One region of the Daeguia caeni genome, then DNA from elsewhere that is predicted to be linked to it. Evidence: predicted binding sites of a transcription regulator. Region 1 holds the regulator's gene; the other holds the start of a gene.
What was found. The regulator HrcA, encoded in region 1, represses chaperone genes, less so after heat shock. The targets are predictions, from matches to a motif close to GTTAGCACTCNCNNNNNGNGAGTGCTAAC.
Positions count from the first base shown of each region.

Region 2: the regulator HrcA is predicted to act here: its motif matches at 11,674-11,702, upstream of groES (co-chaperone GroES).

Region 1 is NZ_JBHSEL010000044.1:76,193-90,862, reverse strand. Features, by position in the region: gene ACFO1V_RS05495 (sulfate transporter family protein) at 1-67, opposite strand, end outside; gene ACFO1V_RS05490 (adenosine kinase) at 238-1,230, shown strand; gene ACFO1V_RS05485 (trimeric intracellular cation channel family protein) at 1,275-1,925, opposite strand; gene grpE (nucleotide exchange factor GrpE) at 2,084-2,794, opposite strand; gene hrcA (heat-inducible transcriptional repressor HrcA) at 2,893-3,963, opposite strand; gene rph (ribonuclease PH) at 4,160-4,876, shown strand; gene ACFO1V_RS05465 (VOC family protein) at 4,910-5,314, shown strand; gene rdgB (RdgB/HAM1 family non-canonical purine NTP pyrophosphatase) at 5,344-6,003, shown strand; gene hemW (radical SAM family heme chaperone HemW) at 6,006-7,199, shown strand; gene rsmI (16S rRNA (cytidine(1402)-2'-O)-methyltransferase) at 7,207-8,118, shown strand; partial or broken gene ACFO1V_RS05445 (YraN family protein) at 8,115-8,499, shown strand; gene cysG (siroheme synthase CysG) at 8,676-10,115, shown strand; gene ACFO1V_RS05435 (DUF2849 domain-containing protein) at 10,132-10,437, shown strand; gene ACFO1V_RS05430 (nitrite/sulfite reductase) at 10,481-12,151, shown strand; gene ACFO1V_RS05425 (phosphoadenylyl-sulfate reductase) at 12,192-12,917, shown strand; gene ACFO1V_RS05420 (DUF934 domain-containing protein) at 12,914-13,438, shown strand; gene ACFO1V_RS05415 (Dabb family protein) at 13,519-13,812, shown strand; gene ACFO1V_RS05410 (hypothetical protein) at 14,028-14,273, shown strand; gene ACFO1V_RS05405 (BA14K family protein) at 14,340-14,670, opposite strand, start outside.
Region 2 is NZ_JBHSEL010000117.1:16,096-30,765, forward strand. Features, by position in the region: gene ACFO1V_RS11925 (M16 family metallopeptidase) at 1-726, opposite strand, end outside; gene rsmD (16S rRNA (guanine(966)-N(2))-methyltransferase RsmD) at 783-1,346, opposite strand; partial or broken gene ACFO1V_RS11935 (pseudouridine synthase) at 1,327-2,853, opposite strand; gene ACFO1V_RS11940 (nucleoside deaminase) at 2,991-3,473, shown strand; gene ACFO1V_RS11945 (cytochrome b) at 3,513-4,070, opposite strand; gene ACFO1V_RS11950 (hypothetical protein) at 4,325-5,002, opposite strand; gene ileS (isoleucine--tRNA ligase) at 5,194-8,148, opposite strand; gene ACFO1V_RS11960 (MipA/OmpV family protein) at 8,436-9,248, opposite strand; gene ACFO1V_RS11965 (bifunctional riboflavin kinase/FAD synthetase) at 9,372-10,361, opposite strand; gene ACFO1V_RS11970 (TIGR01459 family HAD-type hydrolase) at 10,408-11,256, opposite strand; gene groES (co-chaperone GroES) at 11,765-12,061, shown strand; gene groL (chaperonin GroEL) at 12,157-13,797, shown strand; gene ACFO1V_RS11985 (hypothetical protein) at 14,399-14,653, shown strand.

The DNA of each region.
Region 1 (14,670 bases):
ACAAAACGGAGCGGAATTCCGGCGTAAACAGGCGGCTTAGGGCTTTCAACGCTGCATCAAGGATCATTTTGGCTTCGTCCTGGCAATTGACGCTGATGAGATAGGTATGCCGGTTTTCCCCCGCAAGGCATAACTGTTGCCGGGCAGGCTAGCCAAAGGTGTTGCAAATCGCTAAACCGGCACTACATGACAGCGGCATGTTTGCCGCAGGTAACAAGGGGAGCTACCGGACAGCTCATGGCTACGTACGACGTTCTTTGCATTGGCAATGCCATTGTCGATATTCTGGCGCGCACGGATGACGCCTTTCTCGAAGCAAACGGCATCATCAAGGGTGCCATGAATCTGATCGACGCCAGCCGCGCCGAACTGCTCTACAAGCGCATGGGACCTGCCACGGAAATGTCCGGTGGCAGCGCAGGCAATACGGCGGCAGGCATTGCTAGCCTTGGCGGCCGTGCTGCCTATTTCGGCAAGGTGGCGACCGACCATCTTGGCCGTGTTTTCTCGCACGACATTCGCGCGCAGGGCGTTGCCTTTGATACGCGCCCGCTGGAAAAAGGTACGCCAACCGCCCGCTCGATGATTTTCATCACGCCGGATGGCGAGCGCTCGATGAACACCTTCCTCGGTGCCAGCGTCGAATTCGGCCCGGAAGACGTGGAAGCCTCCAAGGTTGCTGATTCGAAAGTGACCTATTTCGAAGGCTATCTGTGGGATCCGCCGCGCGCCAAGGAAGCTATTGTCATGGCATCGAAGATTGCGCATGAAAACGGCCGCAAGGTTGCCATGAGCCTGTCTGATCCCTTCTGTGTCGACCGCTACCGCGATGAGTTCCTGACGCTCATGCGCCAGCGCATGGTTGATATCGTCTTTGCCAATGAAGAAGAGGCAAAGTCGCTGTACGAGACGCAATCGCTTGATACGGTTGTCACGGCACTGCGGCATGAATGCTCGCTTGCCATCATCACCCGTTCGGAAAAGGGCGCCGTGGTCGTTTCAGGCCAACAGACCCATTATGTTCCGGCCATCGAGATTGAAAGGTTGGTGGACAGTACCGGCGCAGGCGATCTGTTTGCCGCCGGCTTCCTCTATGGCTATACGCAGGATCGCTCGCTGGAAGATTGCGCCCGTCTTGGTGCGCTTGCCGCAGGCACGATCGTGCAGCAGATGGGCCCGCGTTCGCAGGTAAGCCTCAAGGACGTGGCAAGGAAAGCAGGCCTCCTCTGACGGGGCAGCAAGGCTGATCCGGGCCATTGGCAGGCTTGGTTGCATCAACGCACGATCCGGTCGCGCAGGAGTTCTTCTGCCGTGCGGCCGGGCCGGCTTTTATAGACCGGTAATGTCCAGCCGAAATAAAGCGCGCCGCCCCGAACGATAAAGGCAAGCAGCCCCGATGTCAGCGCCGTGATGATCGGATTGATGCCGAACCAAGCCAGAATCACATAGAGACAGGCGCCCGCAAAGGCGGCCGTGATATAGATTTCGCGCCGCATCAGCACGGATGGTTCACCTGCCACCATATCGCGCAATATGCCGCCAAGTGTTGCGGTGAATATGCCGGTGACGATTGCCACGGGTGCGCCAAAGCCAAAATCAAGCCCCTTTGCCGCGCCCATTACCGTATAGGCCGCCATGCCGATGGCATCGAGCCACAGAAGCAGGCGGTAGCGCGATTCGACACGGTGCGCGGTGAAATAGACGATGATGGCGGCAAGCGTTCCCGGCAGCAGATAGATCGGTCTCTCGACCCAGAACACCGGTGTACCCAGCAGAAGGTCGCGCATGGTACCGCCGCCAATGCCGGTGATATTGGCCAGGAAAATGAAGCCGATAATATCAAGCTGGCGGCGCGAGGCCGAAAGCGCGCCTGTTGCGGCAAATACAAAAACACCGATGTAATTCAGGAACTCAAAAAGCGTCACGTCGCGGCCTTCCGTGTGAAATGGTGCCGGGGCCAAGCCACAGGTCAGCGGCGGCACGCGCATTTGCTATATGGTGATAGTCGTCAAATTTTGACCGGGATCAAATAAAAAGCGGCGGACAATGCCGCCGCTCTGTTCGCATTCGGTTTGCAACAATATCAGGCGTTGTCTTTGCCGGCCTCGTCATTGGCTGCAGCCTTGGTCTCGCCATTGGCGGCAGCTTTCGGGCCCCCTTTGGAAACGCCAACCAGCGCCGGGCGCAGCACGCGGTCGCCAATGGCATAGCCGGCCTGCACGACCTGAACAACCGTATTGCTTGGCAGATCCGGGTTTGGCACCTCGAACATGGCCTGATGGAAATTCGGGTCGAATTTCTGGCCTTCCGGTTCAAGCTTGGTCACGCCATGGCGTTCCAGCGTCTGCAGCATGGCGCGTTCGGTCATCTCGACGCCTTCGGCCAAAGCCTTCAGATTGGAATCCGTTTCCAGCGCATCGGTCGGAATGGCTTCAATGGCGCGGCGCAGATTGTCGCAAACCGACAGCATGTCGCGCGCGAAATTGGTCACTGCATAGGCGCGTGCATCCTGCACGTCGCGCTGGGTGCGCTTGCGCAGGTTTTCCATGTCGGCGGCAAGGCGGAGAAGCTGATCCTTCAGCTCGGCATTGTCCGCCTCAAGCGCAAGGATGCGGTTTGCGGTTTCATCAGTTTCAGAAACGGCTTCATCTTCAGCGGCTTCGGCCATGGCTTCGGCCTTGCGCGCCTTGAGGAATTCGTCGGCAGCCCGGCTCAGTGCTTCGCGGTCGCGTGGATTGTTGATGTCGCGCTGCTCAAGATCGGACTTTGTGGATTTGTTCTTTTCGTCGGCCATACTTCTCTTCCGTCTCGAATATCGTGTCTTTGACCGGGATATCGAGTGTCAGGTCAATAAAATCAAGGTCTAATTTGTAAACTTGTCAGCTCTGTCATCTAGCGCAGCAGGCGCGAGACGATCTGTGCGGTGTAATCGACCATAGGAATGATGCGCGCATAATTGAGCCTTGTCGGGCCAATCACGCCAAGCGCGCCAATGATGCGCTGTTCGCTGTCGCGATAGGGCGCGACCACCAGCGATGAGCCGGAAAGCGAAAACAGCTTGTTTTCAGAGCCGATGAAAATGCGCACGCCAGAGCCTTCCTCGGCCAGATCAAGCAGCTGGATCATGCCATCCTGCGTTTCGAGATCGTCAAAGAGATGGCGCAGGCGCTCAATATCTTCCTGGGCGCTGACATTTTCCAGAAGATTGGCGCGGCCGCGCACGATCAACCGGGCAGGCTGGTCAGAGCTGGCACCGCTCCACACCGCAAGGCCCTTGGCGACAAGCTCCTGTGAAAGCTGGTCAAGCTCGATGCGGGTCTGTTCATAAAGCTTGCGCAAGGCCGCGCGTGCTTCTGACAGGGTTTGGCCCTGAATATGCGCATTAAGGAAATTCGAGGCCTCGGTAAGCTGCGAGGCGGTGATGCCGGCCGGCAGGTCGATGACGCGATTTTCCACATCGCCATTTTGCATCACCAGAACGGCAAGCGCGCGCGTCGGCTCAAGGCGGACGAATTCAATATGTTTGAGCGCCCCTTCTGTCTTGGTGGCAAGCACAAGACCCGCGCCGCGCGACAGACCCGAAAGCACCTGGCTTGCTTCGGTCAGGAGGCTTTCAACCGAATTGCTGGCGCTTGCGGCGCTGACCTGTGCTTCGATGGAGCTGCGCTCATCCGGTGGCAGGTCGCCGACCTCCAGAAAGGCATCGACGAAAAAGCGCAGGCCAATATGCGTCGGCAGGCGACCGGCAGAAACATGCGGCGCATAGATCAGCCCCAGATGCTCCAGGTCACTCATCACATTGCGGATGGTGGCAGGAGACAGGGATTGGGGCAGCAGGCGAGACAGGTTGCGTGACCCCACCGGTTCGCCGCCGCTCAAATAGCTTTCGACGATCAACCGGAAAATGTCGCGCGACCTCTGATCCAGCGCATTCAGTAATTGATGTTCCGGTTGTTTGATCATGATCCTGTCTTTGGGAACCCACTATTTCCGGCATAAATATAGGCTTGAACCCTTTGTCGTCAAAGGGGGTGGCGCTGTAATTCATGCCGTTTCATGATAACTGGGCATAGTATTGGTCATTGTCCGGCAAAACGCCTTTCTATTTTGTCGTGTTGCGCCTAAAAAGCCGCAACAGGATATTTATAGAGGAAAGATCATGCGTCCATCCAATCGCGCTTTTGACGAAATGCGCCCCGTCTCCTTCGAGTGTGGCGTCTCCAAACATGCGGAAGGTTCGTGCCTCGTCAAGTTTGGCGATACGCATGTGCTGTGCACTGCAAGCCTTGAGGAAAAGGTGCCGGGCTGGATGCGCAATTCCGGCAAGGGCTGGGTGACGGCGGAATATGGCATGCTGCCGCGTTCAACCGGCGAGCGCATGCGCCGCGAGGCTGCCGTCGGCAAACAGGGTGGGCGCACGCAGGAAATCCAGCGTCTGATCGGCCGTTCGCTGCGCGCAGTCGTTGACCTGCAGGCGCTGGGCGAATTCCAGATCACGGTGGACTGCGATGTGCTGCAGGCTGATGGCGGCACGCGCACGGCTTCGATCACCGGCGGCTGGATTGCGCTTTACGATTGCCTGCGCTGGATGGAAATGCGCCAGATGGTCAAGGTCGAGAAGGTGCTGAAGGACCATGTTGCCGCCATTTCCTGCGGCATTTATGAAGGCACGCCGGTGCTTGACCTTGATTATGCCGAAGATTCATCAGCCGAAACCGATGCCAATTTCGTCATGACCGGCAAGGGCGGCATTGTCGAAATTCAGGGCACTGCGGAAGGTGCGCCCTTCTCGGAAGAAGAGTTCAGCGCGCTGATGCGGCTTGCCCGTGGCGGCATTGATCGCCTAGTATCGCTGCAGAAAATGGCTGTCGCCTGACACTGGACGGGCGGCTTTTCGGGGGAACCGGAAATGCAGGCTGCCCGCATTCTTGAAACCGCGCTCTATGTCCGTGATATCGCCGAGGCGGTGCGTTTCTACCGCGAGGTGATCGGACTTGAGCCGGTTGGCAGACAAAACGAGCGCAATGCCTTTTTCCGCTGTGGCGACGGCATATTGCTGCTGTTCAAGGCGGAAGAAAGCCTGAAACCGGCACAGCCCGGCCAATTGCCTGTGCCAACACATGGCGCAACCGGGCCGGGGCATGTCTGTTTTGCAGCAGAGGGCGATGAAATCGATGCGTGGCGCCAGCATCTCAAGCGCCATGGCATTGCCATTGAGGCTGATTTTTCCTGGCCGAATGGCGCGCGCTCGATCTATTTTCGTGATCCATCCGGCAATTCGCTGGAAATCGCCGAACCGGGACTCTGGGGCTGAAAAGGCCTGAAAAGATTATGGGAATGAAAATGACAAGGCTGGAAAAAGGCAAGCTGGTCCTTGCCTCGCACAATGCAGGCAAGCTCAGGGAATTTGACGGGCTGCTTGGCCCCTTCGGCTTCGAGGTGGTCTCCGTTGCAGCACTCGGCCTGCCGGAGCCGGATGAAACCGGCACGACCTTTGAGGAAAACGCCTATATCAAGGCGCTCGCTGCCGCCAAGGCCACTGGCCTGCCAGCATTGTCGGATGATTCCGGTCTTGCTGTTGATGCGCTTGATGGCGAACCCGGCGTCTATACCGCCAACTGGGCGGAAACCGCAGATGGAAAGCGCGATTTCAGCCTGGCCATGCAGAAGGTGGAGGACCTGTTGCAGAAAAAGGGGGCAACCACACCCGACCAACGCAAGGCGCGCTTTATCTCGGTCATCTGCCTCACTTTCCCGGATGGCACGGCCGAATATTTCCGCGGTGAGGTGGAAGGCACGCTGGTCTGGCCACCGCGCGGCACGCTCGGTTTTGGCTATGATCCGGTCTTCCTGCCGGATGGTTATGACCGAACCTTTGGCGAAATGACAGCGGATGAAAAACATGGCTGGAAGCCGGGCGATGCTTCGGCCCTGTCGCATCGCGCCCGCGCCTTCAAGAAATTTGCAGAGGCCGTTTTCGGCGTTCAAGCGGCACAGGCATAATGATGGCGCACATTCCCCAGCCAGATGCGTTGCCCATCGCGCGGACGGATGGGGAAAATGCCTTTGGCGTCTATCTGCACTGGCCGTTTTGTCTGGCCAAATGCCCCTATTGTGATTTCAACAGTCATGTGCGCCATCAGCCGGTGGATCAGAAGCGCTTTGCGGCAGCCTTTGTCCGCGAGATGGAGACTTTGCGCGCGCGCACCGGCCCGCGCACTGTTACCAGCATTTTTCTCGGCGGCGGCACGCCGTCCCTGATGCAGCCGGAAACGGTTGCTGCCCTGCTTGATGGCATTGCCCGTTTCTGGTCGATTGCGCCCGATATTGAGGTCACGCTGGAGGCCAATCCGACCAGTGTTGAGGCCGGGCGTTTCCGCGGTTATCGCGCTGCGGGCGTCAATCGTGTTTCGCTGGGCATTCAGGCGCTCAATGATCCGGATCTGCGCCGTCTTGGCCGCATGCACTCGGTCGATGAGGCCAAGGCTGCCATCCGGCTGGCGCGCGCGATTTTTCCGCGCCTTTCCTTTGATCTGATTTATGCCCGTCCCGAGCAGTCCATCACGGCTTGGCGTGAGGAGCTGAAGGAAGCCATTGATCTGGCGGCCGATCATCTGTCGCTCTATCAGCTGACCATTGAAGAGGGCACGCCGTTTTATAATCTCTGGAAGGCAGGCAAACTCACCACGCCTGATCCCGATCATGCCGCAGCCCTTTATGAAGAAACGCAAGTTGTGACGGCAGAACGCGGGCTTCCTGCCTATGAGATTTCCAATCACGCCGTGCCGGGACGGGAATCGCAGCACAATCTCGTCTATTGGCGCTATGGCCAATATGTCGGCATTGGCCCCGGCGCGCATGGACGCTTTGTCGAAAACGGCACGCGCACCGTCACCATCACCGAAAAACATCCGGAAACATGGGCGAAGCGCGTTGAACGCGCCGGCCATGGCATTGTTGAGGAGGAACGCCTCAATGGTGAGCAGGAGGGCGATGAATTCCTGATGATGGGACTTCGCCTGCGTGAAGGAGTCGATCTTGACCGTTACCGGCGGCTCACCGGTCATGACCTTGATGAAAGGCGGCTTGCAAGACTGGTCGCTCAGGGCATGATCGAGCCTGTGAGCGGCAATATCATCCGTGCGACGCCGGATGGCGCGCTGGTTCTCAATACACTTGTGGCCGAACTGGTCGCCTGAGGGAAAGATGAGCGAAGGATCAAACGAAGAACGGCGTGATTATGTGATTGGCGGCATGACCATGCGCGCCCGTCCGCTGGAGCCTGCGCTCTATATTGTCTCGACACCAATCGGCAATCTGGGCGACATGACGCTGCGCGGCATAGAAACATTGGCAAGCGCCGACATCATCGCCTGTGAGGATACACGCGTCACCCGTGTGCTGCTTGATCGCTATGGCATTCAGCGTCGCCCGATGAGCTATCATGAACATAATGCGGCGGAAGCTGGCGAAAAGCTGATTGCGGCTCTTGCTTCTGGCAAAAGCGTTGCGCTGGTCTCTGATGCCGGTACGCCGCTGGTGTCCGATCCCGGCTTCCGGCTGGTTGGAGAGGCGCGGCAAGCGGGTATTCGTGTCGTGCCCGTGCCAGGGGCTTCTGCCGTTCTTGCTGCCCTTGCCGCATCGGGTCTTCCGACCGATCAGTTCATGTTCTGCGGCTTTCTGCCGTCCAGACACGGGCAGCGCATCTCAAGGCTTGAAAGCCTGAAGGCCATTGATGCGACTCTGGTTTTCTATGAATCGCCCAACCGCGCTGCGGCCAGCCTTGCCGATATGGTGGATGTCTTCGGGGCGGATCGGCAGGCAGCCCTTTGCCGCGAACTGACCAAGGCTTATGAAACCATCGTCACCCTGCCGCTGGGCGAACTGGCGCAGGAATTTGACGGCGAAGACCGTATCCGTGGCGAAGTCGTGCTTCTGGTCGGTCCGCCAACGGATGAGGTGGCACCGCAAAGCGAGGCCGATATTGACAGGTTGCTCCTGTCACTTGCCGCGGAATTGCCGCCATCCAAAGCGGCAGGCGAGGCAGCGCGCATGACCGGCGGACAGAAATCGGTTCTCTATCAGCGCCTGATGCAGTTGAAGGCGGAGCGCGGATGAGCAAAACCCGCGGAAAAAAGCAGGCTGCTTTCTTTCGTGGACTGAATGCCGAACGCATTGCCGCATGGCTTCTTGTTCTCAAGGGTTTTTCGCATTGTCGCGCGACGCTATCGCACCCGGCTTGGCGAAATTGATCTGATTGCCCGACGCGGCGATCTGGTGCTGATCGTGGAAGTGAAGGCGCGCGCGAGCCTTGAAGCCGCCCATCAGGCCGTCACGCCACAGGCCATGCGGCGTATCGAGGCAGCGGCTGATCTGTGGTTGGCAAAGCAGCCCGATCATGCCCGTCTTTCACTACGTTTTGACCTGATTGCGGTTTTGCCGCGCCGCCTGCCAAAACATGTGGCGGGCTTTTTTACGGTAGGAAATCATAGCGGGTGAAAAGTATAACTACACAAAAATTGTAGGATATAAAATCCGCCTTTTGCGGAATTAAAATTCTGTATTGGTCATTTTCTGGAAAAACTTATGCGCATCACAATAAGGCGGCGCAAGCCCGTTTCTTATAATCAGTCTAATCTCACGGGATAATAAGCCATCTTTGAAAGGATGGTTCCGTGTCGTCATCGAATGCGTCACTTCTGGCTGATTTTCCTGTCTTCTTCCGCGTGCGGGGGGAGGTTGTCGTCATTGTTGGCGGCGGCGAAGAGGCCCTGAACAAGGCGCGCCTTGTGGCGCAAACAGAAGCACGCTTGCGCATTGTGGCAGAAACGGTTGAGCCATCGCTGGCAGAGTTCATCGCAAGCCAGGGGATTGAGCATATTGCCGCGCCTCTGGCAGAAAAATATCTTGCCGGGGCCAAACTTGTTTTCGTGGCTACTGGCAATGAGGAACAAGACCGTGCTGCGGCTGAAATGGCAAGGGCGCTGAAAATTCCGGTCAATGTCGTTGATCGTCCTGTCCTTTGCGATTTTCTGACGCCTGCCATTGTTAACCGTGCCCCGGTGGCCATCGCCATTGGTTCTGAAGGCACGGCACCTGTTCTGGCGCAGATGTTGCGTGCCCGCATTGATGCGGCCTTTTCGCCGCATCTCGGGGAACTCGCACGCTTTGCCGATCGTTTTCGGCCGCTGGTTGAACGGCTGGTGCCAAAAGGTCTGGCGCGGCGCAGTTTCTGGCGCCATTTTTTCAATGGGCCGGTCGCACGCGCAATTGAAAATGGCGACCATGAACAGGCGGCTGCCGCAGCCGCAATGCTGATTGAAAAGCCGCAGGATCAGGGACAGGGTCATGTCTGGCTGGTTGGTGCCGGGCCGGGCGCGGAAGACCTTTTGACTCTGCGGGCGCAGCGCGTGCTGATGCAGGCGGATGTGATTGTCCATGACGCATTGGTGCCGGAAACAATCGTCGCCATGGGCCGGCGCGATGCCGAGCGCATTGCAGTTGGCAAGCGCAAGGGTTGCCACTCAAGAAGCCAGAGCGAAATCAACCGCCTCCTGATCAGGCTTGGCCGGGAAGGCAAGCGTGTCGTGCGGCTGAAATCGGGCGATCCGCTGGTCTATGGTCGTGCAGGCGAGGAAATGGCGGCATTGCGCGCTGCCAATATCGGTTTTGAGATCGTGCCCGGCATTACATCGGCCTTTGCGGCGGCGGCGGATATGGAATTGCCGCTGACACTGCGCGGTGTGTCTGCCTCGCTCGTCTTTACCACCGGACATGACATGTATGGCGATGTTTTGCCGGACTGGGCGAAGCTTGCCATCTCTGGCGCCACCATTGCGGTCTATATGGGCGCTTCGGTTGCCGCATCGGTGGCAGCACGGCTGATCGCCACCGGCCTGCATGAGGATACCGCCGTTGCCGTGGTGGAAAATGCCAGCCGCAAGGACAAGCGTCTGTTTCACGGAACGCTGAAAGATTTGCCCGCGCTGGAAAGCATGGCGCTTTCCGGCCCGGTCATGGTGATCATTGGCGATGCCGTTGCCGGAAGCGCGATTGACAGGGCAGAGGCGCTGGCGCGTCAGCCTGTCTCGGTTCCGGCCACGCTCGCATCCTGAATTCTGGAGTTGTGACATGATCGTAAAGGTTCTCACCGCAAACCGCCTGATTGATGGGCAGGCTGTCTGGCTTGGCGCTGATGGCAAATGGCTGGAAACCATTGAGGGTGCGCTGGTTGCGCGCCATGCCGAGGCCGTGGCCGCGCTGGAAGAGGCGGGCAAAAGGGCAGCGCGCGACAATCTGGTGGTCGATGTGAATGTAATTGATGTCGAGGAGCGTGCGGAGGGGCTTTACCCGATCCGCCTGCGCGAGCGCATTCGCCTGTCGGGCCCGACCATCGTGACCTTCGGTGATCATCAGGCGCTGAAAAAAGCCTCTTGACCGCTGATTCCATACCGGATTTGCCCCATACTGGATTTTGCTTATGTATCGTTATGATGAATTCGACCGTGATTTTGTTGCGGCTCGCGTTGAACAGTTCAAGGATCAGGTTGCGCGGCGCTTGTCTGGCGAGCTGACAGAGGAGCAGTTCCGCCCGCTGCGTCTGATGAACGGTCTTTATCTGCAACTGCACGCCTATATGCTGCGCGTGGCAATTCCCTATGGGACGCTGTCCGGCCGACAGATGCGCAAGCTTGCCCATATTGCCCGTACCTATGACCGCAATTTCGGCCATTTCACCACGCGCCAGAACATCCAGTTCAACTGGCCGGCGCTGAAGGATGTACCGCGCATTCTGGAAGAACTGGCGGAAGTCGAAATGCATGCCATCCAGACGTCTGGCAATTGCATTCGCAATGTCACGGCAGACCATTTTGCCGGTGCCGCGGCCGATGAGGTTGCCGATCCGCGCCCCTATGCTGAAATCCTGCGCCAATGGTCGTCGCTCCATCCGGAATTTTCCTATCTGCCGCGCAAGTTCAAGATCGCCATTATCGGTGCTGAACATGACCGCGCGGCCATCCAGGTGCATGACATCGGCCTGCAGCTGAAAAGGAATGAGGCAGGCGCGCTGGGGCTTGCGGTCTATATTGGCGGCGGTCAGGGTCGCACGCCGATGGTAGCGAAGAAAATCCGCGATTTCCTGCCGGTCGAGGAGATGCTCACCTATGTGACGGCCATTGTCCGCGTCTATAATCTCTATGGACGGCGCGACAACAAATACAAGGCGCGCATCAAGATCCTCGTGCACGAGACGGGTGTTGATCAACTCGTCAGGGAAATCGATGCCGAATGGGAACAGATCCGCAATGGCGAATTGACACTGCCGCAGCGCGATATCGAAGCGATTGAAAACTATTTCCGCCTGCCGGATCTGCCGGAACGGGCCGAAGGCTGGGGCATTCTGGCCATGGCAGAAAGGACGGATCCCGATTTTGCCGGCTGGGTAAGACGCAACGTGACGGCGCACAGGAATCCGGATTATGCCATCGTCACGATTTCGCTGAAGCCGATTGGCGGCATTCCGGGTGATGCAAGCTCTGAGCAGATGGATCTGGTGGCTGATCTTGCCGAAGCCTATTCCTTTGATGAAATCCGCGTCAGCCATGAGCAGAATCTCGTTTTGCCGCATGTCGCCAAGGCTGATCTGCCAGCCGTCTATGTGCGGCTGAAAACGGTTGGTCTGGTGACGGCCAATGCCGGTCTCATCACCGACATCATTGCCTGCCCCGGTCTTGATTATTGCGCACTGGCCAATGCGCGTTCCATTCCTGTGGCACAGCGCATTTCCGAACGCTTTGGCGACCAGCAGCGTCAGACGGAAATCGGTGATCTCAAGATAAAAATCTCCGGCTGCATCAATGCCTGCGGCCATCACCATGTCGCCCATATTGGCATTCTCGGCGTCGAAAAGAAGGGCGATGAGCTTTACCAGATCACGCTGGGCGGCTCGGCCGATGAACATGCCGCCATTGGCGAAATCACCGGGCGCGGCTTTTCTTCGGAAGAAGTGGTCGATGCGATCGAGACCATCGTCAATACCTATCTGGGCTTGCGCCAGTCACCGGAAGAAACCTTCCTTGCCGTTTATCGTCGTGTTGGCATGGAGCCGTTCAGGCAGGCACTTTATGGCGAGGTCTCCCGTGCAGCCTGATCCCGGCCCAGAGAATGGTCTTCCTGACGATGAGACAAGGATGCAAGCCTTGGCGCGGCTTTATGAGGCAAGCCATGGCGCGTCCACGCCACAGGAAATCATTGCGCAGGCCGTTCAGGAGCTATTTGCCGGGCGCATTGCCGTTGTCTCGTCCTTTGGTGCGGAATCTGCGGTGCTTTTGCACATGATTGCCGCGGTCGATCCGGCAACGCCTGTTCTCTTTCTTGATACGGGCAGGCATTTTCGCGCAACGCTCGAATATCGCAAGACGCTGGCTGAACGGCTGGGGCTGCAAAATGTTCAGGACATTCTACCGCTCGGTGAAATGTTGAAAAAAGAAGACCCCTTTGGCGCCTTGTCGATGATCGACAAGGATCGCTGCTGCTTCATCCGCAAGGTTGAGCCGATGGCGCGTGCGGTTGCCCCCTTTGCGGCATGGATGACGGGACGCAAACAGTTTCAGGCGGCAACACGCGCCACACTTGCGGTGTTTGAAGCCGTCGGTCCGCGCATGCGCATCAACCCGCTGGCGCGCTGGCAGGCAGCCGATCTGAAAGCCTATGCCGAACAACACGACCTGCCAGTTCATCCGCTGACGGCGGAAGGCTATCGCTCCATCGGCTGCATGCCCTGCACAAGGCCGGTCTATGAGGGTGAAGATCAACGCGCCGGCCGCTGGGCCGGCTCGGAAAAGACAGAATGCGGCATCCATCTTTCCGGACTGACCGATCGTTTGAAGAATTTGGGAGCATCAGACCAGACATGACCGACACAACCGAAACAAAACTCTGGTCCGGGGACGGCTTTCGCACGGATGACTATATTTTTGCTGATGATCTGGAACAGGCAGGTGATGCGCCTGCGGTGATCCTTCCCCTTGCCGTCTGGCTTGGCCTTGATGAAGGGCGTCGCCGCACCTCGAACCGCCGCATCGGGGTCAGTGTCGCGCCCGCCGAAAAGATCGAACCGCTGCTTGACCGTCTGGATGAGCTACCCTTGATCGCGCTGCATTTTCCGGCTTTCAATGATGGGCGTTCCTATTCCAAGGCGGAAATTCTGCGTCGTTCCGGTTTTCGCGGCGAATTGCGCGCCTATGGCGATGTGCTGATTGATCAGGCGGCATTCATGCTGCGCACCGGCTTTGATACGCTGCAGGTGTCCAATCCGGTGGCGCTTGCCCGGCTGGAACAGCGCCGTCTGGTTGACACACCCGCTTATTATCAGCCGGGGCATGGCTCTGTTAAGGCAGAGGGCGGCTTTGCCTGGCGACGTGTGAAAGCTGTCTGAATTTTTGCGTTGCTGATTTTCCTGTTTGTCTCCGGGGTTTGATGCGCTAGATACGGCTCACCAAATTTCGGAGACTAGGCGTGATCAGGCATATTGTTTTCTTCAGCGTCAAGGAAGGGCAGGATATCGAGACGGTTCGTCAGGGGCTGTTGCAGCTTGGCACGATCCCGTATTCGGATGTGTTTGAGGTTCTGCCGAACATGCAGGTCGATCCGATGTGCGACAAGATTGACCTGGTTGTTTATGCCGAATTCAAGGATGAAGAGGCTTTCTACGCCTACAAGAATCATCCGACCTATGATGCGACGACACAGCTTGTGCGTCCGATGCGGGAATTGCGCTTCTCTGCCGATATCAAGACCGAAAACGGCTGACCGTTTCTTTGCGAATGCCGTCTTGTTGACCCAGTTTTATCCTATTCAGCCTGATAAAAGTTGCAGGCTGCAGCGAGACGGTTGAACAACGGCCAGAATAATGATTTTGTGAAAGCAATCTGGCAGGGAAGGGAAGAGGACGATTCTTTTCCCGTGCCGCTGGTCGCAATGGTGACATGTTCCGTTCAGGCATGAGCGGAAGCCGAGGAAATGAAATGGACGATTACGAGCGATATGCCACGGGTTTGATGATCGTATTTGGCGCGCTGATCATTGCCGGCCTGATGGCGGCAAATCTGATTGCGGGCGACAAGCCGGGCTTTCTCTTTGCGTTGGGCGCGGCCGTGGTAAGCTGGTTTGCAGCCTTTGCCGTGCTGTTTGACAAGCCGCGTGTCTATGGCGGCATGATTGTCGCAGCCATTGCGCTGGTGGCCGCTTCCATCACGGCCTATGTGACGTAATCGGCAGGCTGCAGGATTGCGTGAAAGCCCCGGTCTTGGCCGGGGCTTTTCATATCATGCCATTCGTCAGATAAAGGGCGAATGGCACTGTCGGCGTGGGCCGTTGACGGACTGGTAGGTGTTGTCATGGGCCCGACAGGAACGATAGCGGTCATAGCACCAGCGCATATGCGCATTGATATAGGTGCGACAGACCGGCATGGGCCGGTAATGGCACGGGACATGGCGGGACACGGGGCCGTTATAGGGCAGGCGGGGCCACCAGCGTGCATCATCCCACCGGCGCGGACCAAACCGCCAGAGCGGACCGTTCCACCAGCGTGGGACATGCCACCAGGCCGGGCCATGGCGATAATCATGATATTGCGCAGGCTTGGCCATGTCCGCATACATGGTC
Region 2 (14,670 bases), on a different contig from region 1:
ATTGTTTGGCGTGTAATATTGCTCATAGAAATCGAGCGCATCCTTGAGGCTCAGCTTTTCCATTTCCTGCCGCCAACCCAGTACCGGCTTGCGATAGGGATGGTTATAGAAAAGCACCGCATCGGTATTTTCCATCAGCATGGCGGCGGGATTACTGTCCACGCGCATGCGCCGTTCTTCCAGAATGACATCGCGCTCGGTCTTGACCATGTCCTCTGTCAGGACCAGATTGGTCATGCGATCGGATTCGAATTCCATCACCATTTCCAGCGCATCCGGGGAGACTGTCTGGAAATAGGCCGTATAGTCATCTGATGTGAACGCATTTTCCTGCCCGCCAATCGCATTGATCCGGGCAGAGAATTCGCCTGCTGGATGATTTTTCGTACCCTTGAACATCAGATGCTCAAGAAAATGGGCAATCCCCGAAACGCCGGGTTTTTCATCTGCCGAGCCGACATGATACCAGATCATCTGCGTGACGACGGGGGCACGGTGATCTGGAATGACAACGACCTCAAGCCCGTTATCAAGCGTAAATCGGCTGGCATGCTGATAGGAGATGATTTCGGGCAGGGCAGTTTGCACCACCTCTGTCGTGGCCTGCCCGCTTTTTGCCGGATCAACGGGCGCAGGCCCTTCCGCCCATGCCGGCGCTAACGGCAATGACAAGATGAGTGCAAGCGTGGATGAGTACAACAAACGCCGGAGTGAGGGGTTTCGCACCAAACGACATCTCCATTCAAAATGAAAGTGCTGATGATGCACTTTCCAGCAGCGTTTCAAAGCGCAGTCCGCAATTGGATAAGCCTCAGCCTTGTACCGCCATATTGACGCTCTTCAACAACAACAAATTGTTCATCAAGCTCCACATGTGCGGCGGCATCTTCTTCCAATACCAGAACTGTGTCTGGATTAAGCCAGCCGCCCTGCAAGGCAGATAAAAATGCCTTTTCCCCCAACTGCTGGCCATAGGGCGGATCAGCAAAGACAAGGTCAAACGGTTCCATCGTGCCAATCATGCCAAGCGTGGTCGCATCACGGCGCAGGATTTTCGTATGCCCCTGCAGACCAAAGGCCTCGATATTCTGCCGCAACAGCCCCCTGCCTTCAGCCGATTCCTCGACAAAGACCGCATAACGCGCGCCGCGCGACAGGGCCTCTATGCCAAGCGCACCGGTGCCCGCAAACAGATCAAGCACACGCAAGCCCTCAAACCGCACACCCATGCCATGCGCAAGAATATTGAACAGGCTTTCGCGCGTCCGGTCTGTCGTCGGCCGGATGGCATTGGAGGATGGTGTTGCAAGAGCGCGTCCGCGAAACTTACCGCCTACGATCCGCACCGCTTCCTCCCGGACGAGCTGGTTTGCCGCCGCGTGGCTTGTTGCCATTTGGCTTGCCCTTGCCTGTCTTGCCGCCCGAAGGCTTGCCACCGGACGGGCGAGTCTTGTCGGGCTTGCCGCCGGCAAAGCGGCCTTCACCGGCCCTGCCTGCGCCAGAGCGCAAATCTGCGCGCTCGCGCTTGCCCGGACGTCGCTCGGCGCGTTTTTCCTTGCCGTCCTGTTCACCTGCCCGTTCATCAAGGCGGCGCGGACGGATCTTCATGTCCGCGCTCAGTCGGGCTGCACGATGCGGTTCTTGATGTTCAACCCGCGCAGTCGTTCTGGTTGCCGTCTTGGCGCTTGCCTTTTCAGTCTTCGGGCGCGCACCCGGCGCCATCCAGACATTCGCACTGCCGCGGCGGCGTGGCTCTGGCTGCTCTGACCTTACCGCACGCGGACGGCGGTGTTCAGGCGTGCTCGAAATCCATTCGCGTTCCTTGCGTGGACGTTCACCTGCCGTTTCGGAGAGTTCACGCGCCGTACGCCCTTTGACAGGCGCATTGGAAAAGGCATGCAGAACCGGCGCATCAAAATCCGCCCCCGATTCTTCAATCAGCCGTTCACCCAGCTGATCGCGCAGCGTCCGCCCCTTGATTTCACGCACAGCGCCCTCTTCCAGATCGCCAAGCTGGAACGGGCCATAGGAGACGCGGATCAGGCGGTTGACCGCGAGACCAAGCGCTCCAAGAATATTCTTGACCTCGCGATTCTTGCCTTCGCGCAGGCCAATGGAAATCCAAACATTCGCGCCCTGAACACGTTCGAGCTCTGCCTCGACGCTGCCATAGAACACGCCATCGACGGCAATGCCGTGCTTCAGCTCATCCAGCTGTTGCTGTGTCACCTTGCCATGCGCGCGCACGCGATAGCGGCGTAGCCAGCCGGTTGACGGCAGTTCAAGAACACGCGCCAGACCGCCATCATTGGTGAGCAGCAGCAGACCCTCCGTATTGATGTCAAGCCGACCCACAGACATGACGCGCGGCATATCGGACGGCAGCGCATCAAAAACCGTCGGACGACCTTCCGGGTCACGCGTCGTCGTTACCAGTCCGGCAGGCTTATGATAGAGCCAGAGGCGGGTACGTTCTGCCTGCGGCAGCGGCTTGCCATCCACGGTGATGATATCGGTGCGCCTGACATTGACTGCCGGGCTTTCCAGCACCTTGCCATTGACCGCAATGCGGCCGGCCGCGATCATCGTCTCTGCCTCACGCCGTGAGGCAATGCCTGCGCGCGCCAGACGCTTGGCTACGCGTTCCGTGCCCTCATCATCCGCAGACGGCACACGCTGTGTCTTGCGTGCAGGGCGTGCGCCTTTCCTGTCCGTGCTTTCGCCACGTGGTGCATCGCCTCGTGCACCAGCCGGACGGCCCTTGCGTCCAATAGGACGCTTGCCGCCTTCATTATTGTCTTCAGTTGTCATCCGGTTGGCCTTTCAGCAGCGCCAGCGCTTCACCGCGATCATGGCTGGAATACAGGCCGATAGGGGAGCGCCATTCAATTCCGTTCGCAAATCGTTTTCGATTTCGGGAATTATGCAGTAACAAATCACTCCATGCCTTGCGAGTGAAATTTCCGCAAGAATGATGAATTGGAGTGCAAATGGAAAAAGCTGGCAGTCTGAAAAGCCGCAAAAGGCTGCAGCCGATGGAAATGGCGCTGCAGGAAGCGCGTCTGGCGGCCGATCGTGGCGAAGTGCCAATCGGTGCGGTACTTGTGCGCGAAGGCGAAATCATCGCCCGCGCCGGTAATCGCACGCGCGAACTGAATGATGTGACCGCGCACGCGGAAATGCTGGCAATCCGGCAGGCAGGCAGCCTGCTGGGGTCAGAACGGCTGGTTGACTGCGATCTCTATGTGACGCTGGAGCCATGCGCCATGTGTGCGGCGGCCATTTCATTCGCCCGCATTCGCAGGCTTTATTATGCCGCATCCGATCCCAAGGGAGGCGGCGTGGAACATGGCGGACGGTTCTATACCCAGCCCACCTGTCATCATGTCCCCGAAATCTATACCGGCCTCGCGGAAAGCGAAGCCGGCGCCATTCTCAGGGATTTCTTCCGTGCAAAGCGTGACGCCGGATAATCGGGCAACCACCTTGCCGTGATGCATGGTTTACCCCAATCAGACCGCCTGGCGCGGTCCAGCCATATAGCGCAGCGTATTGTCGCGCAGGACAAAATGATGAATCAGCGCCATGGCAACATGGCCCACCACCAGCACAAGCAGAACCCAGCCCATGAACCCATGCCAGTTGCCAACCAGGGCAAGTTCCGAGTTTTTCATGCCCGTCTGGCCAAAGATCTGAATACCCAGGAATGAAAAGCCACGGTCATTGGCATAATTGCGCAGCAGCGCAACAAATGGCACCGCCAGCATCAGACCATAGATCAGAAGATGGACAAGCGTCGCCAGCATGCCGGTCACGCCCTCAAGCTGCGGGCGGCGGCTGAGATTGGCAAAGCCCCAGATGGAACGCAGAATGGCCAGAACAAGAATGGCAAAACCAAGCTGGAAATGGGCAGACCAGAACAGCTTGTAGACAGCAGTATCCTTCGCCACGGCACGCAGGATGACCGAGGCAAATTGCCAGAACAACATCAGCGCCATCACCCAATGGAATGCACGGCTGACGGAACCAAAAGAGGTTGGACTGTCCCAGATCGTGCTTTTGTCACGCATTGATTCGTCAAACTCCACAAATCACCAACCAGTTGTTCCTACGAAGCAATTCAGACCCATGGAACGCTGAATCGCCCTGACATGTTGTTTTCACGGTTCCGGACGGAAAACCGGGGGGCGATTTTCCTGAAACTGCTTGATATAAATCATATCGCGATGGATATTTCATGACTGCAATACAATGAACAAGTTAAATAAATAGAAAACGGCTGCGAATGCATTCGCAGCCGTTTACGCGAAACCAAAAGGTCTGATCAGTTCCAGGGCAGGTAATCGCGCCAGCTGCCCTTCTTGCCGGCGGCTTTCTTGCGGGCACGTTCCTTGACGGCTTCATCCTCTCCCAGTTCGCCCACAGGAGCCGTTGCAGCCGGCTGACGATAGGCCAATGGCGGCTCGCTCAGATAACGCCGGGTTGTCGATGAACCGCGCAACTGTTCCTCACGCGCCTTTTTCAGGGCCGCGATCCGCTCCGGATCGGTCTTGGGCAAATGCGATTCATGGTCTGCCATACGGCTGTTGCCACCCGGCAGGACGCCATATTTCTGGCCCGGCACTTCATCCTGCTCGACCGGCGAAACATAGCCATTCTTGTCACGATTTGCGGTAATTTCATCCCGCAAACGCTTGCGGCGTTCTTCCGGCGATTCCGGCCAGTTGCCATTTTCGCTCGAGGCAACCTTTTCCTGTGGCGGCGGCAAGGTGGCAACCTGACCGCGCTGATCCGGCGAAGGGCGCACAAGTTCCGGACGCGGCTTGTAATCGATGGCCGCCTTCTTCTTGCCCTGACCAAAGGTGGCCATATTGGACACATCGTCCAGGAGCTGGGCACCAGCCGACTTGTCTGTACCATAGGTCGGTGATGACACGCAGCCCGAAAGCGATAGCCCCGCTACGGCCGTCATCAAAACCAGAACGCGTCCCTCAATCTTCATAAGCGCCACTTCTTTTATGCCTGTCGGCCTTCAACAAAACGAGTTTTTACTCCGCTCTTGCATTAAAAACGGGCAACTCCAAGGCAAAACCGGAATTAACCGCCGGAAACCTTGTACATGAGTGAACCGCATGCGGCAATCACCATGTTGAACTGCCGGTGAAGCCTTGCTCCACGGGCAGTCCCGTCTGGTCAGGCCTCAAGCCTGCCCAGTGCCTTGAGTTCGCGCAGGGCCTCGGCATCGCGGGCCGAAACATCCGGGAATTCCGGATCCGAACCGACATCTTCCGTGTAACGCCATGAACGGGCGCATTTCTTACCCGTCGCGCGGGCCGGCACAACGCCAACCCCCTTGACTTCCGGCAGGGTAAACGCTCCTTCCGGCGCCTCGCCTTCGCGGATCGTGATGCCAGAGGTGATGCAGATTTCCGAGAAATCCAGACCGGCAAGCGAATCGCTCAGGCTCTTGTCCGAGATATAGACGACAGGCGCTGCCTCCAGCGACGAACCAATGCGCTTGTCGGCGCGCTCCAGTTCAAGCGCGCCGGTGACCACACGGCGCACCGCGCGAACCTTGCGCCATTTTTCCGCCAGAACATCATCGCGCCATTCAGCCGGCACGACGCGGAATTGCTCAGCATGAACCGAAAGGGCCTGTGGATAACGCTCAAGCCAGGCCTCTTCCATGGTAAAGGGCAGCATTGGCGCAAGCCAGGTAGTCAGATGATCGAAGATCGCGCGCACGGTCTGGAGGGCTGCCTTGCGGCGCTTGCTCGACGGTGCATCACAGTAAAGCGCATCCTTGCGCACGTCGAAATAGAAAGCCGAAAGCTCGACATTCATGAAATCAATGAGCGCACGCGCAATACGCTTGAAGTCAAACGCATCATAGCCGCTGCGAACAACTTCATCGAGTTCGGCCAGACGATGCAGCATCAGCCGTTCAAGCTCTGGCAGCTCGGCATGCGGCAGGTTTTCGCCTTCATCATGTGCCAGCGTGCCAAGCATCCAGCGGATCGTGTTGCGCAGCTTGCGATAGGCATCGATATTGGTCTGAATGATGCTCTTGCCGAGGCGCTGATCTTCCCAATAATCGGTGGTCATCACCCACAGACGCAGAATATCGGCACCCGATTCCTTGATGACATCCTGTGGCGTCACCGTATTGCCGAGCGACTTCGACATTTTCTTGCCCTGCTCATCCATGGTGAAACCATGGGTGATGACCGTATCATAAGGCGCACGACCACGTGTGCCACAGCTTTCAAGCAGGGAGGAATGGAACCAGCCGCGATGCTGGTCAGAGCCTTCGAGATAGATATCTGCCGGCCATTTCAGATCCGGGCGATCTTCCAGCGTGAAAGTATGGGTGGAACCGGAATCAAACCAGACGTCGAGAATGTCGCGCACCTGGATCCATGGCTCATTGGCACGTTCGCCGAGGAAGCGCTCACGTGCGCCTTCGGCAAACCATGCATCCGCCCCTTCGACCTCGAACGCATCGAGAATGCGCTTGTTGACCGCTTCATCCTGGAGAATATTGCCGTCTTCATCAACAAAGACACAGATCGGCACGCCCCAGGCGCGCTGACGCGACAGAACCCAATCCGGACGCGCCTCGATCATCGCGCGCAGGCGGGTCTGGCCGGCAGGCGGCACAAAGCGGGTCTCGTCAATCGCCTTGAGCGCGCGCGACCGCAGCGTCGTGCCATCGCCCAGATCCTTGTCCATATAGACAAACCATTGCGGCGTATTGCGGAAAATCACCGGTTTCTTGGAGCGCCACGAATGCGGATAGGAATGCTTCAGACGACCGCGAGCAAACAGCCTGTCATGAGCAATGAGCTGCTTGATGACAGCTTCATTTGCATCCCCCTTCTTGCCATTGTCATCAATGACGCGGGCCGGCCCACCTTCGCGATCCGGACCAAAGCCCGGCGCATCCTTGGTATAGAAGCCGGCATCATCAACCGGGAACGGAATGGCCGTATCAATGCCGCGCGCTTCCAGTTCACGCGCATGATCCATCCAGGCCTCAAAGTCCTCGCGGCCATGGCTTGGCGCGGTATGGACAAAGCCGGTACCGGCATCATCGGTGACATGCTCGCCGGCAATCAACGGAACGGTGAATTCATAGCCACCGCCAAAGCCTTTCAGCGGATGAACCAGAGTCAAACCCGCCAGTTCTTCGGCGGAAACGGTGCGCAGACGTTTGAATTCAAGCTTGGCCTTGGCAAAGCACTCCGCCGCAAGCTTGTCGGCAAAAATCAGCTTTTCACCCGGACGTGGACCAAAGTCATTTTCGGCGGCCGTAACTTCATAAAGGCCATATTCAATGCGCGGCGAATAGGCGACAGCGCGGTTACCCGGAATCGTCCATGGCGTCGTCGTCCAGATGACGACAAACGCCCCAGATAGATCTTGAATATCAGAAAAGCTCTTTTCGGCGTTTCCCCAAGCGAGCGCATTTACGCCTAGAACCGGAAACTTCACCCAGATCATATCCGATTCAACATCGTGATATTCGACCTCGGCTTCGGCGAGCGCGGTGCGTTCAACCACCGACCACATGACCGGCTTGGAGCCGCGATAAAGCTGGCCGGAGGTGGCGAATTTCAGAAGCTCGCCGGCAATGCGTGCTTCTGCATGAAAATTCATCGTCGTGTAGGGGTTTTCGAAATCACCCAGAATCGCCAGACGCTTGAATTCTTCCGACTGGATCTTGATCCAGCTGGTTGCGAATTCACGGCATTCCTTGCGGAATTCGTTGATTGGCACTTCGTCCTTGTTTTTGCCGGCGGCGCGATATTTTTCCTCGATCTTCCATTCGATCGGCAGACCGTGGCAGTCCCAGCCCGGAACATAGTTTGAATTATATCCGCGCATCTGGAACGAACGCGTGATCACGTCCTTCAGAATCTTGTTCAGCGCATGGCCGATATGGATGTTGCCGTTTGCATAGGGTGGGCCATCATGCAGCACATAAAGCGGGCGGTCCTTCGACTGCTCACGCAGCTTCTTGTACAGGTTGATCTGTTCCCAGCGCTCCACCAGCAGCGGCTCGCGCTGTGGCAGGCCTGCGCGCATCGGAAAGTTGGTCTGCGGCAGATAAAGGGTTTTGGAATAATCGATACGTGTGTCGCTCATAATGATGTTTGCCTGTCAAACCCGTCTGAAACGGCGGGGGAAATCTCAGATATTCAGGGACTGCAAGTTACAGCGGTTCGTTCCCGGACCTTCCTGCCAGATATTGCCGAGTGCAACATCAGCGCGGCGATCGGAAGGCCGGGCCAATAATTCGTATGGCCGTTATGACGAGGCTGAAATCTGTCATCATGCGCACGCTTTTAGCAACCGCACGATCAGGAATAAAGAGGCAGGGCGCAATATTCTGTCACCCTGCCGCTGATTTTCCGCCGGTGCTGACACATTTCTCAGTCGATGGAAAAATCAAGGCGATAGGTCGCCGATACACCAACCAGGAACTGATTGGCCGAGCCGCGCTCCTTCACAATGCTCGAATCTCTTGCCGGGCCCTGCAGACGGCTATATTCGGCAAACAGGCTGGTATCGATCTTTTCCGTCGTCGCCCAGGTGATTGCGCCGCCAACGCCAACCGACTGCAGGCCACCAGATGGCTTGTATTCGCTCAGCCCCGATGCAGCCGCTTCCTCTGCATTCACACCATAATAGGTGCGGAAATAGTCTTTCGAAGCGACAGTTGCGCGCGGGCCGCCGGAAATGCGGATTTTTGGCGTGACATCATAAAAGGCATCGGCGGCAAAATCGGCCACGACACCATTATGCGCGACAATGCCATGGCGCACTTCGCTGCGCACGCGCATCCAGTCGGTCGGATAGACATCGACAAAGACACCCGCCTCAGCGCCAAATTTCGTGTCATTCAGACCCTTGATCGTATCACCACGCTTGAAAACCAGCTGTCCTACCGGACCGACGCGGAAACGGTCATTGTCGATCAGCGCCCAGGAAATATTGTCATTGCGCGAGGAAAAACGCTCCGCCTCGCCCTGACGCCCCAGTTCAAACAATGGCTCGCCAAACAGACGATAGCTCTTGCTGCCATCAAATTTTGGCGCATAGAACCCCGCAGCCCCAACCTTGAGATACCAGTCGCCAGACCAGAAATATTTGCGTGGTTTTTCAGCATTCTGCGCCGCAGACACATCTTGTGCGTCTGCGGCCATTACAGGCGCATGGAACAGCAATGAAGCAACGCCCGCCATCAGAGCCACATAGACTGAACGAACCACCTGATACTCCCAACGCAATACTTGCCGATGTGACCGGCCCCGCATATTTCTCATAAGAATCTGTAAAATTAGGATTAACACCCCAATGATATGGGTTTAACTGAAAGACAGCTGATTATCCAGCAGAGAAAGCGGTTTTGCACCTGCAAGCAGTGCCCGCGCCTCTTCTTCATCGCGCCTGATCTGCGCCACCAGCGCATCAAGCCCGTCAAATTTTTCCTCACCGCGCAGGAAGCCAAACAGCGACACGGTTGCGATCTCGCCATAAAGGTCGCCAGAAAAATCGAACAGATAGGTTTCCAGCAAAGGCACGCCATCTTCATCGACGGTAGGCCGCTTGCCGAAACTGGCCACGCCATCATGCAGGCTGCCATCGGCGCGGCGGAAACGCACGGCATAAATGCCATATTTCAGCCCCGTCCTGCTTTGCAGCATCATGTTGGCTGTCGGAAAACCAAGGCTGCGGCCAAGCTTCTTGCCATGAATGACCTCGCCGCGCACGCGATAGCGATAGCCGAGCAGGCCGGCCGCTTCAGACACTTCTCCCTGATGCAAAAGATTGCGCACGCGCGTGGATGAAATCTGCATGCCGCCTTCATCAAGAAAGGCATCAACCAGCACGACACCAAAACCTGCCGCAGCGCCTGACTGTTGCAGGAATTGCGGCGTTCCGGTGCGTCCCTTGCCAAAGTGGAAATCATAGCCCGTGACGACAAAGCTTGCATGCAGCTTTTCCACCAGAATATGCTGCACGAAATCTTCTGCCGTGCGCGCGGCAAAATCAGCCGTAAAAGGCTGTTCGATCACCGCATCAAACCCCATGATGCGCAGGATCTCAGCCTTGGCCGCAGCATCCGTCAGACGGTCAACCGGCTCGCTCGGACGGAAATAGCTGCGCGGATGCGGCTCGAAAGTCAGAACCACGGCTGGCAGATTGTCGCGCCTGGCCTGTTCCAGTGCACGCTCCAGAACAGCCTGATGACCACGATGCACGCCATCAAAATTGCCAATCGCCACCACGCAATGTTGCAGCTGTTCTGGTACGGCATCGATTCCGGAAAGGCGCTGGAAAGGCATGGTGGTCATGGGCAGCGTCTGTCTTTCAATCTGTCAGGCAATTTCAGGAAAAGAGTTACACAAGTGCAGGCAAGGCTGCGATGGGCACATGGCCATGCTTTTGCAAGAAGGCTTCAAGACGCGCATGATTGATCTTGTTGTCCTCGACATAATCGGCAGCATGGACGCCACCGGAAATATAAAGCACGTCCAGACCATAATCCGCAGCCCCTTTCACATCGGTCAATATGCCATCGCCAATCGCCAGAATCCTGCTCTTATCGACCGGCTTGCCGCGCAGCATTTCTGCCGCGTGCAATGCCGCATCATAAATCGGGCGATGCGGTTTGCCGGCAATCAGTGTGCGGCCGCCAAGCTGGCTATAGGCGCGCGCAATGGCGCCAGCACACCAGACAAGACGCGAGCCACGCTCGACCTTGATGTCCGGATTGGCGCAAACGAAAGGCAGATTGCGTGAACGCAGGCGCAGCAACAGTTCCTGATAATCATCCGGCGTTTCGGTTTCATCGTCATAAAGGCCGGTGCAGACAACGCCACCTGCCTCATATTCCTCGACAAGCTCGACATCCAGACCATCAAAGATGGCGTGTTCGAAATCTCCACCAATATGAAAAACCTTGCGCGGACCTTCCGCGATCAGCTCGCGCGTCACATCCCCTGATGTCACCACACGGTCATAAGAATCAGCCGGAACACCCAGCTGGGTGATCTGCTTGATAACCCCTTGATGCGGGCGCGGCGAATTGGTGACGAGAACAACCGTCAGCCCCTTGGCACGGGCGCGCTTCAACGCATCGATGGCAGCAGGAAACGATGCCACACCATTATGAATGACGCCCCACACATCACAGAAAAGCACATCATACTGATCGGTGAGATCATCAAGGTGTTGTGGCAGTTTCATCTTACCCTCAAGAGTTATCCAGCCAATGGCCATCTGTTGTGACCCGCGCTTCCTCTAAACCAAGCCGGGCCATGTGTCACCACGTTTGCCTGATTGATAATACAAAAAGCACATGGCTATACCTTGTTAACCAGTTTTCCAGCTTTCAGGGCATGATGGCCAGTCAAGCCACATTTTGAAGGACACGACCTTGAAAAGGGTGAAGAAAGGCCCCATCTGCAGAAAACATGTGCGATGCAAAGCGCATGCCGCCATCAGATGCGGACGCACCATATCATTGTTTTTACAATGATTTTTGTACAATCGCGTATGATCGGCCTCACAGAAATGAAGAAAGTACCCTTTCTTCATTCAAGTCATCAAAAAAATGTCACCCATCCTTGACAAACGCCAGTACGACTTCTATCTCAAGGCCACGTTAGCACTCGCACGGGATGAGTGCTAACAGCACAGCGGATCGGTTGATCCGTCCACAGGGTTCAACGTCTATAACACCAAGGGTTATACCATGGCTGATATCAAGTTCCGCCCGCTTCACGACCGCGTCGTTGTTCGCCGCGTCGAATCCGAAGCCAAGACTGCTGGCGGCATCATCATTCCAGACACCGCCAAGGAAAAGCCGCAAGAAGGCGAAATTGTTGCTGTAGGCGCTGGCGCACGTGACGAGTCTGGCAAGCTGATTCCGCTCGAAGTCAAGGCTGGTGACCGTGTTCTGTTCGGCAAGTGGTCAGGCACGGAAGTCAAGATCGGCGGCGAAGACCTGCTGATCATGAAGGAATCCGACATTTTGGGTATTGTTGGCTGATTTGACGCCGATCGTCGGCGATTGGTCGACGGGGCGCATAGTCCATTCCTGAAATCATCATACCTATCTGAGCGGGAAATTCCCAGGAGAGTAACATGGCTGCTAAAGACGTAAAATTCGGTCGCACTGCGCGCGAAAAGATGCTGCGCGGCGTCGATATCCTTGCTGACGCTGTAAAGGTAACGCTCGGCCCGAAAGGCCGTAACGTCGTTATCGACAAGTCCTTCGGCGCTCCGCGCATCACCAAGGACGGTGTATCGGTCGCCAAGGAAATCGAACTGGAAGACAAGTTCGAAAACATGGGCGCACAGATGCTGCGCGAAGTAGCATCCAAGACCAACGACACTGCTGGTGACGGTACCACCACCGCTACCGTACTTGGCCAGGCCATCGTCAAGGAAGGTGCCAAGGCAGTTGCTGCCGGCATGAACCCGATGGATCTGAAGCGCGGCATTGATCTTGCTGTCAACGAAGTCGTTTCGATCCTGCTCAGCAAGGCAAAGAAGATCAACACCTCTGAAGAAGTTGCCCAGGTTGGCACCATCTCTGCAAATGGCGAAGCAGAAATCGGCAAGATGATTGCTGAAGCCATGCAGAAGGTTGGCAATGAAGGCGTCATCACGGTTGAAGAAGCCAAGACCGCCGAAACCGAACTGGAAGTCGTTGAAGGCATGCAGTTCGACCGCGGTTACCTCTCGCCATATTTCGTCACCAATCCTGAAAAGATGGTGGCTGAGCTCGAAGACGCCTACATCCTGCTGCACGAAAAGAAGCTCTCGAACCTTCAGGCTCTCCTGCCGGTTCTCGAAGCTGTTGTTCAGACCTCGAAGCCGCTTCTCATCATTGCCGAAGATGTTGAAGGCGAAGCTCTGGCAACCCTCGTTGTCAACAAGCTGCGCGGTGGCCTGAAGATTGCTGCCGTCAAGGCTCCTGGCTTCGGCGATCGCCGCAAGGCCATGCTCGAAGATATCGCCATCCTCACCGGTGGTCAGGTTATCTCCGAAGACCTCGGCATCAAGCTCGAATCCGTCACGCTCGACATGCTCGGCCGTGCCAAGAAGGTTTCCATCACCAAGGAAAACACCACGATCGTTGACGGTGCAGGTCAGAAGGCTGAAATCGACGCTCGCGTTGCCCAGATCAAGCAGCAGATCGAAGAAACCACCTCTGACTACGACCGTGAAAAGCTGCAGGAACGCCTTGCCAAGCTCGCTGGCGGCGTAGCAGTCATCCGCGTTGGCGGTGCAACGGAAGTTGAAGTGAAGGAAAAGAAGGACCGCGTTGACGACGCCCTGAACGCAACCCGCGCTGCGGTTGAAGAAGGCATCGTCCCAGGTGGCGGCACCGCCCTGCTGCGCGCTTCGACCCAGATCACCGTCAAGGGCGCAAATGCTGACCAGGAAGCTGGTATCAACATCGTCCGTCGTGCAATCCAGGCTCCCGCTCGTCAGATCACGACCAACGCTGGTGAAGAAGCTTCGGTTATCGTTGGCAAGATCCTTGAAAACTCGTCCGAAACCTTCGGCTACAACACCGCCAATGGCGAATTCGGCGACCTGATCAAGGCTGGTGTCGTTGACCCGGTCAAGGTTGTCCGCACCGCTCTGCAGAACGCAGCTTCGGTTGCTGGCCTCCTGATCACCACCGAAGCCATGATCGCTGAACTGCCGAAGAAGGACGCAGCTCCTGCCGGCATGCCAGGCGGTATGGGCGGTATGGGCGGCATGGACTTCTAAGTCCATAAAGCTGACGCTTGAAAACAAGACCTGCACCGCAAAAGCGGTGCAGGTTTTTTATGCGATCAGCTCAAGGTAAACGGCTCGTTGCATGAAACAGACAGTGTACCCGCTGCAACAACACATATCCCGCCAGATATCGGAATTTTCATAACGATTGTGAATCGCTTCCAGCGAGTTCCAAGCCTGTCAGGAAGATGAAATCTGCAGCCTCTGGCTTCAGCAAAACTGCACAGCGAGAAAAGTTTTATTTTATAGATTTCGGCTTTTCTTGAATTAATTCCTAATGACTATGCACAGGAAATATTTTTCTATCCGCGCAAGTTTTGACAATTATTATAAATTAGAAATATATCATTGACATATACTGCACATTGTGCTGCTTACCACGCGTAGACCTCCTATATGCCCCCGCACAGGGGAGGTCTTGTCTCCGGCGACAGGAAAGGTAGGCGTTAGCCTACCTTTCCACACCGTCCAGGCCTTGCATTCCCTTGAATATCAGCTGTCCGCGCTCCAAGACCATGCCTTGTCTTGAGATGTTGTCTTCTCTGCCCTATGTTTCTGATAATATTTCTCAGCCATGAAAATGGAGGGCTGCGTGCGCAAGGAAATGCCGATTGACAGTGCCCCGATGGATGGCAGCAAGATAACCGTCGTCTGGACGGATGATGACGATCAGCGCAATGAATCCATCGCTCAATATCGCGCCCTTGACCGCCTGCGCGCATCAGGCGGACAATGGGACGAAAATGATGCAGGCTGGTGGACTTTCATCGACAGCAGGACACAGCGCAGGATCGAACCGACCGCCTGGATCGTCGAAACCGATGATGGTGACGACGAGAACGATTGAATATGATCAAAGCCTGA